3 regions of the Kitasatospora sp. HPM-01-4 genome follow, and region 3 is predicted to be linked to each of the others. Evidence: riboswitches for the same ligand, from Rfam matches in the RefSeq annotation. Region 3 holds a riboswitch; each other region holds the start of a gene.
The links. A riboswitch is a leader RNA that binds a small molecule or an ion and turns the genes downstream of it on or off. The one in region 3 is predicted to bind S-adenosylmethionine.
Positions count from the first base shown of each region.

Region 1: linked by a shared signal. The riboswitch ahead of thrC (threonine synthase) and the one ahead of ACSMTC_RS27555 (aminotransferase class V-fold PLP-dependent enzyme) in region 3 are both predicted to bind S-adenosylmethionine.
Region 2: linked by a shared signal. The riboswitch ahead of ACSMTC_RS36635 (IclR family transcriptional regulator) and the one ahead of ACSMTC_RS27555 (aminotransferase class V-fold PLP-dependent enzyme) in region 3 are both predicted to bind S-adenosylmethionine.

Region 1 covers NZ_JBPQGP010000005.1:4,845,560-4,848,824, forward strand. Annotated here, with positions in the region: gene ACSMTC_RS21100 (glucosyl-3-phosphoglycerate synthase) at 255-1,280, opposite strand; SAM riboswitch class I at 1,453-1,586, shown strand; gene thrC (threonine synthase) at 1,604-2,902, shown strand; gene ACSMTC_RS21110 (MoaD/ThiS family protein) at 2,952-3,230, shown strand.
Region 2 covers NZ_JBPQGP010000005.1:8,427,578-8,430,842, forward strand. Annotated here, with positions in the region: gene ACSMTC_RS36625 (CaiB/BaiF CoA transferase family protein) at 1-240, opposite strand, end outside; gene ACSMTC_RS36630 (TetR/AcrR family transcriptional regulator) at 412-1,020, shown strand; SAM riboswitch class I at 1,436-1,578, shown strand; gene ACSMTC_RS36635 (IclR family transcriptional regulator) at 1,778-2,491, shown strand; partial or broken gene ACSMTC_RS36640 (transketolase C-terminal domain-containing protein) at 2,642-3,265, shown strand, end outside.
Region 3 covers NZ_JBPQGP010000005.1:6,312,626-6,315,890, forward strand. Annotated here, with positions in the region: gene trpD (anthranilate phosphoribosyltransferase) at 108-1,184, shown strand; SAM riboswitch class IV at 1,332-1,449, shown strand; gene ACSMTC_RS27555 (aminotransferase class V-fold PLP-dependent enzyme) at 1,499-2,887, shown strand; gene ACSMTC_RS27560 (Lrp/AsnC family transcriptional regulator) at 2,932-3,213, opposite strand; gene ACSMTC_RS27565 (rhomboid family intramembrane serine protease) at 3,210-3,265, opposite strand, start outside.

The DNA.
Region 1 (3,265 bases), 1.5 Mb from region 3:
GCACTGCGGATCCGTACGGTCGGTGACCTGCTCACAGGCAGCGGTCAGGGCTTGGCCGTCATGAGGTTCTGCGGAGCCGGGTGAGAAGCCTCCCCCTTGGCGGGGAGGAGTCACGAGGTTCCACGGGGCCACCGAGTGGGAAGCCCTCTCGTCGCGAGAGGGAGGGGTCACGTCTTCAACCTTGCCGGGCGGCACTGGCCGCAAACCACGCGCACCTCAGGCGGCACATCGCGGCGGCCGCACCGCGCGGGCCGTCACCCGGCGGCGCGGCGCACCGGGTGCTCCGCGTACTCCGGGACCGTCCGCATCGGGGGCCGCTCCAGCGCCGTGACCGGGTGGGTGTGGGAGGTGAAGCCGTGCTCGAGCGGGTCGCGGGTGAACTGGGTGAGGTGCGGGTGGACCAGGTCGGCCGCCGACTTGAGGCGGTGGGTGCGCTCCAGGCGTTCCAGGGCCGTGCGGTAGATGGTGGCGGCCATCCGGCCGAGGGCCTGCGCGTCCTGGTGGCGGTGGTGCCGGACGCCGACGTCCACCTGGGCCAGGGCGTCGAGGCCGACCTCGTCCAGCGCGTCCACCAGCAGGCCGAGTTCCACCCCGTACCCGGTCGGGAAGTGCAGCCGCTCCAGCAGTGAACGCCGCGCCGCGTACTCCCCGCCCAGCGGCTGGACGAACCCGGCCAGCTGCGGCCAGTGCAGGTTGAGCAGCGGCCGCGCGACCAGTTCGGTGACCCGGCCGCCCCCGGCGGGCACCACCGCGCCCTCGGTCTCCAGGGGCCGGTCGTACATCGCCTTGACCAGCTGGATCCCGGGATCGGTGAGCAGCGGCCCGACGATCCCGGAGACGAACGCCGGGTCGAACTCGCGCAGGTCGGCGTCGATGAAGCAGACGATCTCACCGGAGGTGGCCAGCAGCGAGCGCCAGAGCACCTCGCCCTTGCCGGGCACGGCGGGTATCCGCGGCAGCAGGTCGTCGCGGTGCACCACCCGGGCACCGGCGGCGGCGGCCAGTTCGGCGGTCCGGTCCACCGAGCCGGAGTCGACCACCACCAGCTCGTCGACCAGCGGCAGCCGCTCCATCAGTTCGCGCCGGATCGTCCGGACGATCTCCCCGACCGTCGGCTCCTCGTCCAGCGCGGGCAGCACCACGCTGACCGTGCCTGCCCGGCCGGCCGCCCGCTTGGCCGCCAGCAGCGCCTCGGCGGGACGGTCGGCGGCCGTCCAGGAATGGTCGCGCAGCCAGCGCTCCACCTCCGGCAACGGGGCCTCGGTCTGCTGGTCGAGCACGGTGTCGCTCCTTGTGGTCGGGTGGCAACGGACGGGTCCGTCTCGCGGGTCGGACGCTCTCCTTTGAGCTTGACACCTTCGGCTACAGTCTTCGTAACTCGGCCGGACCTTCGCATCGCGGGGTCGGTCGCGCCGCGTCACCGGCATCACCAGGGTGACCACAACTTCACAGAGCTCATCCAGAGGGACTGAGGGAACGGCCCGTTGACGTCCCGGCAACCTTCTCGCTCGGCAGGCACACAGGCCCCGGCGGGACAGGTGCCAATTCCGGCCCGTGACGCGACCGCGCCATGGGGAAGATGAGGAGAGAGGCCTCCGCCATCATGGCTACCGCTACCCAAGTACCTGTCGCCACCGTCGACCTCGGCCCCGCCACCGCGCTGTCCTGCCGCGAGTGCGGCACCCGCTTCCCCCTCGGTCCGAGCTTCGCCTGCCTGGAGTGCTTCGGTCCGCTGGAGATCGCCTACGACTTCGGCTCCGCGGAGGCTTCCGGTCAGGGCGCCGAGGAGCTCCGCCGGCGGATCGAGGCCGGCCCGGCCAGCATCTGGCGCTACGCCCCGCTGCTGCCCGTCCCGGCCGACGTGGCCGGCAAGCCCAACCTGAACCCCGGCTGGACCCCGTTGGTCAAGGCCGACAACCTGGGCCGGGAGCTGGGCTTCACCGCACAGCTGCACATCAAGGACGACTCCGGCAACCCGACCCACTCCTTCAAGGACCGGGTGGTCGCCTGCGCCATCGAGGCGGCCCGCGCCTTCGACTTCACCACCCTGTCGTGCTCTTCGACCGGCAACCTGGCCGGTGCGGTGGGTGCGGCGGCGGCCCGGGCCGGGTTCAGGTCCTGCGTGTTCATCCCGCACGACCTGGAGCAGGGCAAGGTCGTGATGGCCGGCGTCTACGGCGGCGAACTGGTCGGCATCGAGGGCAACTACGACGATGTGAACCGGTTCTGCTCCGAGCTCATCGGCGACCCGGCCGGTGCGGGCTGGGGCTTCGTCAACGTCAACCTCCGCCCGTACTACGGCGAGGGCTCCAAGACCCTGGCGTACGAGATCTGCGAACAGCTCGGCTGGCGGCTGCCGGAGCAGATCGTGGTCCCGGTCGCCTCGGGCTCCCAGCTCACCAAGATCGACAAGGGGCTGCGGGAGCTGATCGGGCTCGGCCTGGTCGAGGACCGGCCGTACCGGATCTTCGGCGCCCAGGCCGAGGGCTGCTCCCCGGTGTCCGCCGCCTTCAAGGCGGGCCATGACGTGATCCGCCCGGTCAAGCCGGACACCATCGCCAAGTCGCTGGCGATCGGCAACCCGGCCGACGGCCCGTACGTGCTGGACATCGCCCGCCGCACCGGCGGCGCGGTCGAGGACGTCACCGACGCCGAGGTGGTGGCCGCGATCAGGCTGCTGGCCCGGACCGAGGGCATCTTCGCCGAGACCGCCGGCGGGGTGACCGTCGGCGTGCTGAAGAAGCTGGTCGAGACCGGCCGGCTGGACCCGGCCAAGGAGACCGTCGCGATCAACACCGGCGACGGCCTGAAGACCCTGGACGCGGTGGCCGACGCGGGCCTGACCGCCACCATCCGCCCGACGCTGGACTCCTTCCGCGCCGCCGGCCTGGCATCCGCCTGATCCCGCCCGCCCGGCGCCTCACGACCACCCCACCTAGGAGCTTCGCACCATGAGCGCTTCCGTCCGCATCCCGACCATCCTGCGCACCTACACCGGCGGTGCCGCCGAGGTGACCGCCGAGGGCGCGACCCTGGCCGCCGTCATCGCCGACCTGGACGCCAACCACCCCGGCATCGCCGCCCGCATCCTGGACGACACGGGCCGGCTGCGCCGCTTCGTCAACGTCTACGTCAACGACGACGACGTGCGCTTCGCGGAGGGCCTGGCGACCGAGATCGGGGACGGCGCCAGCGTCTCGGTCATCCCCGCGGTGGCAGGCGGCTGCTGACCGCCCGACAGCCGGCCCCGACGCCCCGGGGCTAG
Region 2 (3,265 bases), 2.1 Mb from region 3:
GGTGCCGAGGTTCAGGGTGACGGCGCGTTTGTTGCGGGCGACGGTCTTCCACCACAGCGACACCCCGCCGACCTGTGCCCCGTTACCGCGGGCCGGGTCCCCGCGCGGGTGCTCGATCTTGATGACATCCGCTCCGAAGTCGCCGAGCAGGCTCGCGGCCAGTGGTCCGGCGAAGAGCGTGGCCGCGTCCAGGACCCGCAGCCCGGCCAGCGGCGGCGTGCTGGTCTCGTGGTGTGGCATGTGGCTCCCCTCTCTTGGTAAGGCTTACCGTAAGCCTTACGGTCGTCCTTACGCTAGGCTGGCGCCGCAGTCGACGCAAGGGGTTGATGAGGGATGAGCGCCGAAGCCGGAGCCCCGGCGGGCCGGAGGGCGAGGCGGCGGGCCCGCGGCGCCCTGACGGCGGATCAGATCGTGGACGCCGCAATGGAGATCACCCAGCAGGAGGGCCTGGAGGCGCTCAGCATGCCCCGGCTCGCCCGCCGGCTCGGCTGCGGCGTGATGACCATCTACGGCCACGTGGACGGCCGTGATCAGCTGCTGAACCTGCTGTGCTCGCGCATCCTGGGCGGCCTGGAGCTTGAGCGGACCGCCGGGACCGGCGGCCGGGAGGCGCTGACCCGATTCGCCCTCGCCCTGCGCGAGCGCATGCTGCGCTTCCCCGCCCTCGCCCACCTGCTGGCCCAGCGCAAGCTGTGGAGCCCGGAGGTCGCCGGGCTCGTCGAGTGGCTGCTCGCCGAACTGACCGCGGACGGACGCACCCTGGAGGAGGCGGTGGCCGCCTACCGCCTCGTGCTGGCCCACACCCTCGGCAGCGTGCTCTACGAGATCCCGCGCACCGGCGCCGAGCAGGAGGCCGAGTACGCCGCCTGGTGGCGCCACACCCTCGCCGACCTGCCCGCCACCGCCTACCCGCTGCTGCACGCCGCCGGGGAGCGCCTCGGCGAGGCCCCGGCCACAGGTCAGTTCCGGGCCGGGATCGAGGCCCTGCTGGACGGACTCGGCTCCCCCCGTCACAGCTGAGCGGCGGACCGGCGGCCGGTCACCTGACCGACCCTGAAGCCCGTTCCGGAAGGTCGGCGCCGGGCATTTCTCCTGTGCGGGTGGGGTGTTGCGGGCTGAGCCGGTGTCGGTGGAGACGGGTCTGCGGGCGCGGCGGTCCGAGGGCCCGGAGCGAGTGGTGCGCGAGCGCGGCGGGCACCGTCACGGCGTGCAGCCGGTAGGCGCGCATTGGTCCCGGCCGGCCCGGAGACTCAGGGACGCCGGCGCGATCAGACCCCGGTGACGGCCGGAGGCCATGTGCCACGAACGTCCGGCAGTTCTCCACCTGGTCGATGCGACGATGTCCCGTTCGCCGGAGCGTATTCGGGCAGCCTCCCGCGCGTGAGGGTGGGGGAGGTTTGACGGGCGGCCCGGGGAATCTTGTATGGTTCCTCGCGAATCATCCAGAGGGGTGGAGGGACCGGCCCTACGAAGCCCCGGCAACTCCCCGGTCGACCCGGCGTCCGAAGTACGCGCCGTGCCGCCCGGGATCAGTGCCAACTCCGGCCTGTCGCCAACGTGGCGCGGGAAAGATGAGGAGACACGGTGCTCTCTGTGCTGTCCTTCGCCCGGGCGCTTCCCGCCCCGGCCCTTCCGCGTACCCGTCTCGTGTCCGGCGCAGGCAATCGGCCGACTCTTCCGGCCTGTCCCCGCTGACCGCCCCCGCTCCCCGCCCGGAGCACCTCCGCGAGCGCAACCCACCCGCCGCTCGCGGGACTTGAGACTGGAGTACCCATTCATGGAGAACACGAGCGGCGTCGGCGTGCTCGACAAGGCCACCTTGATCCTCGGCAGCCTGGAGGCAGGCCCCAGCACCCTGGCCGGACTGGTCGCCGCCACCGGTCTGGCGCGGCCCACCGCCCACCGACTCGCCGTCGCACTCGAACACCACCGCCTGGTCACCAGGGACACGCTGGGCCGGTTCATCCTCGGCCCCCGACTCGCCGAACTCTCCGCTGCCGCAGGCGAGGACCGCCTGCTGGCCGCGGCCGGCCCGGTCCTCACCCACCTGCGCGACGTCACCGGCGAGAGCGCCCAGCTCTACCGCCGGCAGGGCGAGATCCGCATCTGCGTCGCCGCCGCCGAGCGGCTCTCCGGCCTGCGGGACACCGTCCCGGTCGGCATCGCCCTTCCGATGAAGGCCGGTTCGGCCGCCCAGATCCTGCTCGCCTGGGAGGAGCCCGAGCGCCTCCACCGCGGACTCCAGGGTGCCGGCTTCACCGCCACCGCCCTCAGCGGCGTACGGCGCCGCGGCTGGGCCCAGTCCATCGGCGAACGCGAGCCCGGCGTCGCCTCCGTCGCCGCCCCCGTCCGCGGCCCGTCCAACCGGGTCGTGGCCGCCGTCTCCGTCTCCGGTCCGATCGAACGCCTCACCCGCCACCCCGGCGCACACCTCTCCCAGGCCGTCGTCAACGCCGCCGACCGCCTCACCGAAGCGCTGCGCCAGCCCTGACCGGCCCCACCGACTCCCGCGACCCCGCACCCACCGCCCCCAGCGCACGCCGACTCCGCGGACCACGAAGCCCTGGTCGAGACCGGTACGGCGTAAGGGGAGGGCGACGGGGTAGCCACCCACATGGACAGCCGTACGGAGGTGATGACGGTGGACTACGAGCAGCTGCGGGAACGCGGGCAACAGCTGAGGATCGACGCCATCCGCGCGGCGGATGCCGAGGGATCCGGCCATCCCACGTCCTCGATGTCCGCGGCGGATCTGATGGCCGTCCTGTCGGCCAACCATCTGCGGTACGACTGGGACGAGCCGTCCAATCCCGGAAACGATCACCTGATCTTCTCCAAGGGCCATGCGTAGCCCCTGCTCTACGCGATGTTCAAGGCCGCGGGGGCGATCTCGGACGAGGAACTGCTCGAATTCCGCACGGAAGGCAGCCCGTCGGAAGGCCATCCGACGCCGCGCCTGCCGTGGGTGGAGGTGGCCACCGGCTCACTCGGCCAGGGTCTGCCGATCGGCGTCGGCCTCGCCCTGGCGGGCCGACGGCTGGACGGTCTGCCGTACCGTGTGTGGGTGCTGTGCGGGGACAGCGAAATGGCCGAAGGCTCGATGTGGGACTGCGCACAACGCGTGGCAAGACTTCCGTGATCTACCCGGCGGACGAGGCCTTCCCTGTCGGCGGCAGCAAGCTGCCCCGGGCGACGACCGAGGACCAGATCACCATCGTGGCCGCCGGAACCAATGCACGAGGCGCTCCGGGCAGCCGACCGGCTC
Region 3 (3,265 bases):
AAGGTCTCGGTACGCACCGACAGGAGAGAAGGCCACGGCACGGCCACCCGCCCGGTGGATAGGCTGACTCCATTCCTTTCGGTGAAACACGAGAGCTGGAGTCAGCCATGGTGAACGTGAACCCTGCGAACGGCGGTATCGACCCCGCGCAGGTGATCCGCACCTGGCCGGACATCCTGAGCACCCTGCTGTCAGGTACCGACCTCGCCCAGGCCGACGCGGCCTGGGCGATGGACCGGATCATGAGCGGTGAGGCGACCCCGGTGCAGGTGGCCGGGTTCATGGTGGCGCTGCGGGCCAAGGGCGAGACGGTGGACGAGATCGCCGGACTGGTCGAGTCGATGTACGCGCACGCCGAGCCGCTGCACATCCCCGGTCCCGCGGTGGACATCGTCGGCACCGGCGGCGACCGGGCGAAGACCGTCAACATCTCCACCATGTCGGCGATCGTGGCGGCGGCCGCCGGGGCGAAGGTGGTCAAGCACGGCAACCGGGCGAGCTCCTCGGCGAGCGGTTCCTCCGACGTGCTGGAGCGGCTCGGCGTCAGCCTGGACCTCAGTGCCCGCCGGGTCGCCGAGGTGGCCGAGGAGGTCGGCCTGACGTTCTGCTTCGCCGCCAGGTTCCACCCGGCGATGCGGCACGCCGCGCCCGCCCGGCGTGACCTCGCGGTGCCGACCGCCTTCAACATCCTCGGGCCGCTCACCAACCCGGCCCATGTCACCGCGCACGCGATCGGCTGCTTCGACACCCGGCTGGCCGGGCTGATCGCGGGCGTGCTGGCCCGGCGGGGCTCCTCCGCGCTGGTCTTCCGCGGTGACGACGGCCTGGACGAACTGACCGTCTCGACCACCTCGCGCGTCTGGATCGTGAAGGACGGTCGGATCACCGAGAACGCCTTCGACCCGCGTGACGTCGGCATCGAGCTGGTCGGTATCGAGGCGCTGCGCGGGGCCGACGCCGAGTACAACGCGGGTGTCGCACGCCGGGTCCTCGGCGGGGAGCGCGGGCCGGTGCGGGATGCCGTCCTGCTCAACACCGCGGCCGCGCTGGTGGCGCTGGACCTGACGGCCGCGCCGCTGGCCGAGCAGCTCAAGGCCGGGATGGAGCGGGCGGCGGCCGCCATCGACTCGGGGGCCGCGCAGGACGTCCTCAAGCGGTGGGCGGAGGCGACCACCCGGCGTTGAGGCCCGGCCCGGTCCCTTGGACAGGGGCGGGCGGACCAGGGCGAGGGGCCCTTGTCCGCCCGCCCCTGCGGGTGCGGGACCCGGGTGTGTCCGAACTCCGGGATGTCGGTTGACCGTTCTTCGAAGGCTGCCCTAGAGTCCAGCGCAGGTCATGAGTGACAGCGTCAAGCCCCAGCTTGCTGTCCGGCAACCCTCCGTCCGTGGCGGGGTGCCCTGGGTGAGGACCGGGCTGCGTGGCGATCCGTCCGCGCGGCAAGCGCGGACACCCGGCACATCCGTACTCCCGGGGTCCCCGACCTCGCAGGAGTGCATCCATGTCCGCCACCTCCGCCACCGCCGACGTCAGCGTCCCGCTCACCGTCCTCGGCCATGACGTCCAGGTCCCGCTGGTCAGCGGTGAGAAGGTCACGTACGCCGCGCTCGACTACGCCGCCAGCGCCCCGGCGCTCCAGCGGGTCTGGGACGACGTCGCCGCCTACGCCCCGTACTACGGTAGCGTGCACCGCGGTGCCGGCTACCTCTCGCAGCTGTCCACCGACCTGTTCGAGCAGAGCCGCCGGACCGTCGCCGACTTCCTCGACCTGCGGGAGGACGACCAGGTGGTGTTCACCCGGGCCACCACCGACTCGCTCAACCTGCTGGCCGGGGCGGTTCCGGCGGACACCCGGGTGTTCGCCTTCGAGACCGAGCACCACGCCTCGCTGCTGCCGTGGCGCCGCCGCGGACTGACGGTCGGTTACCTGCGGGCCCCGCGCTCGCACGCCGAGGCGGTCGCCGCGCTGGACGCCGCGCTGGCCGAGGCCGCCTCGAACGGGCCCGGGTGCCCGCTGCTGTTCTGTGTGACCGGTGCGTCGAACGTGACCGGGGAGCTGTGGCCGGTCGCCGAGCTGACCGAGGTCGCCCACCGGCACGGTGCCCGGGTCGTGCTGGACGCCGCGCAGCTGGCCCCGCACCACCGGGTCTCCGTCCGCGAGCTGGACGTCGACTGGATCGCCTTCTCCGGCCACAAGCTGTACGCGCCCTTCGGCGCGGGAGTGCTGGCCGGGCGGAGCGACTGGCTGGACGCGGCCGAGCCGTACCTGGCGGGCGGCGGTGCCAGCCGCACGGTGGCCAGGGCGGCGGACGGTGAGGTGGCCGTCGCATGGCACCAGGGGCCGGCCAGGCACGAGGCGGGGTCGCCCAACGTGATCGGCGCCTATGCCATCGCCTCGGCCTGCCGGGCGCTGACCGAGGCCGGGTTCGACGCGCTTCAGGCCCGGGAGCGGCGGCTGGTGGAGCGGCTGAAGGCCGGCCTGGCCCGGATCCCCGAGGTGAGGGTGCTCAGCCTGTTCGGCGCCGACTCCGCGCGGGTGGGGGTGCTCTCGTTCGTGGTGCAGGGCTGGAACAGCTCGCACTTCGCGGCGGCGCTCTCCGCCGAGTACGGGATCGGAGTGCGGGACGGGCTGTTCTGCGCGCACCCGCTGGTCCGTACGCTGCTGGGCGGCGAGGAGGCGGCACCTTCGGAGTGCGGTGCGCCCGAGCCCTCGCTGCCCGGTGAGCGCGGTCTGAACGCGATCCGGGTCAGCTTCGGCGCGGGGACGCCCGACGAGCACCTGGACCGCTTCCTGGCGGCCGTCCGCGAACTGGTCACGGACGGCGCGCGGTGGACCTACCGCAGCGAGGGCGGGCGCTGCGTGGCGGACACCCGGCGCGAGCGCGCGTAGCCCCTCCTGCCGGGCGCGGCGCCCGTGGTCCGCGCAGGGGACCGCTACTCGTCGAGGCCCAGCGCGAAGGCGGCCTCCAGGTCGTGCTGGGAGTAGGTGCGGAAGGCGATCTGGGTCTGGGTGTCCAGCACTCCGGGGACCTTGTTGAGCCTGCCGGGGATCACCTCGGCCAGATCGTCGTGCCGCCGCACCCGGACCATCGCCACCAGGTTGTAGCTGCCGGTCACCGAGTACACCTCGCTGACGCCCTCAAGGGCGGCGATGGCCTCGGCGATCTCGGGGATCCGGTCGACGCTGGTCTTGATGAGTACGATCGCGGTGATCACTCGTCGGCTCCTGTCCGTGGGGAGGGGGCCAGCGTATCGGGGCGGGTCAGCG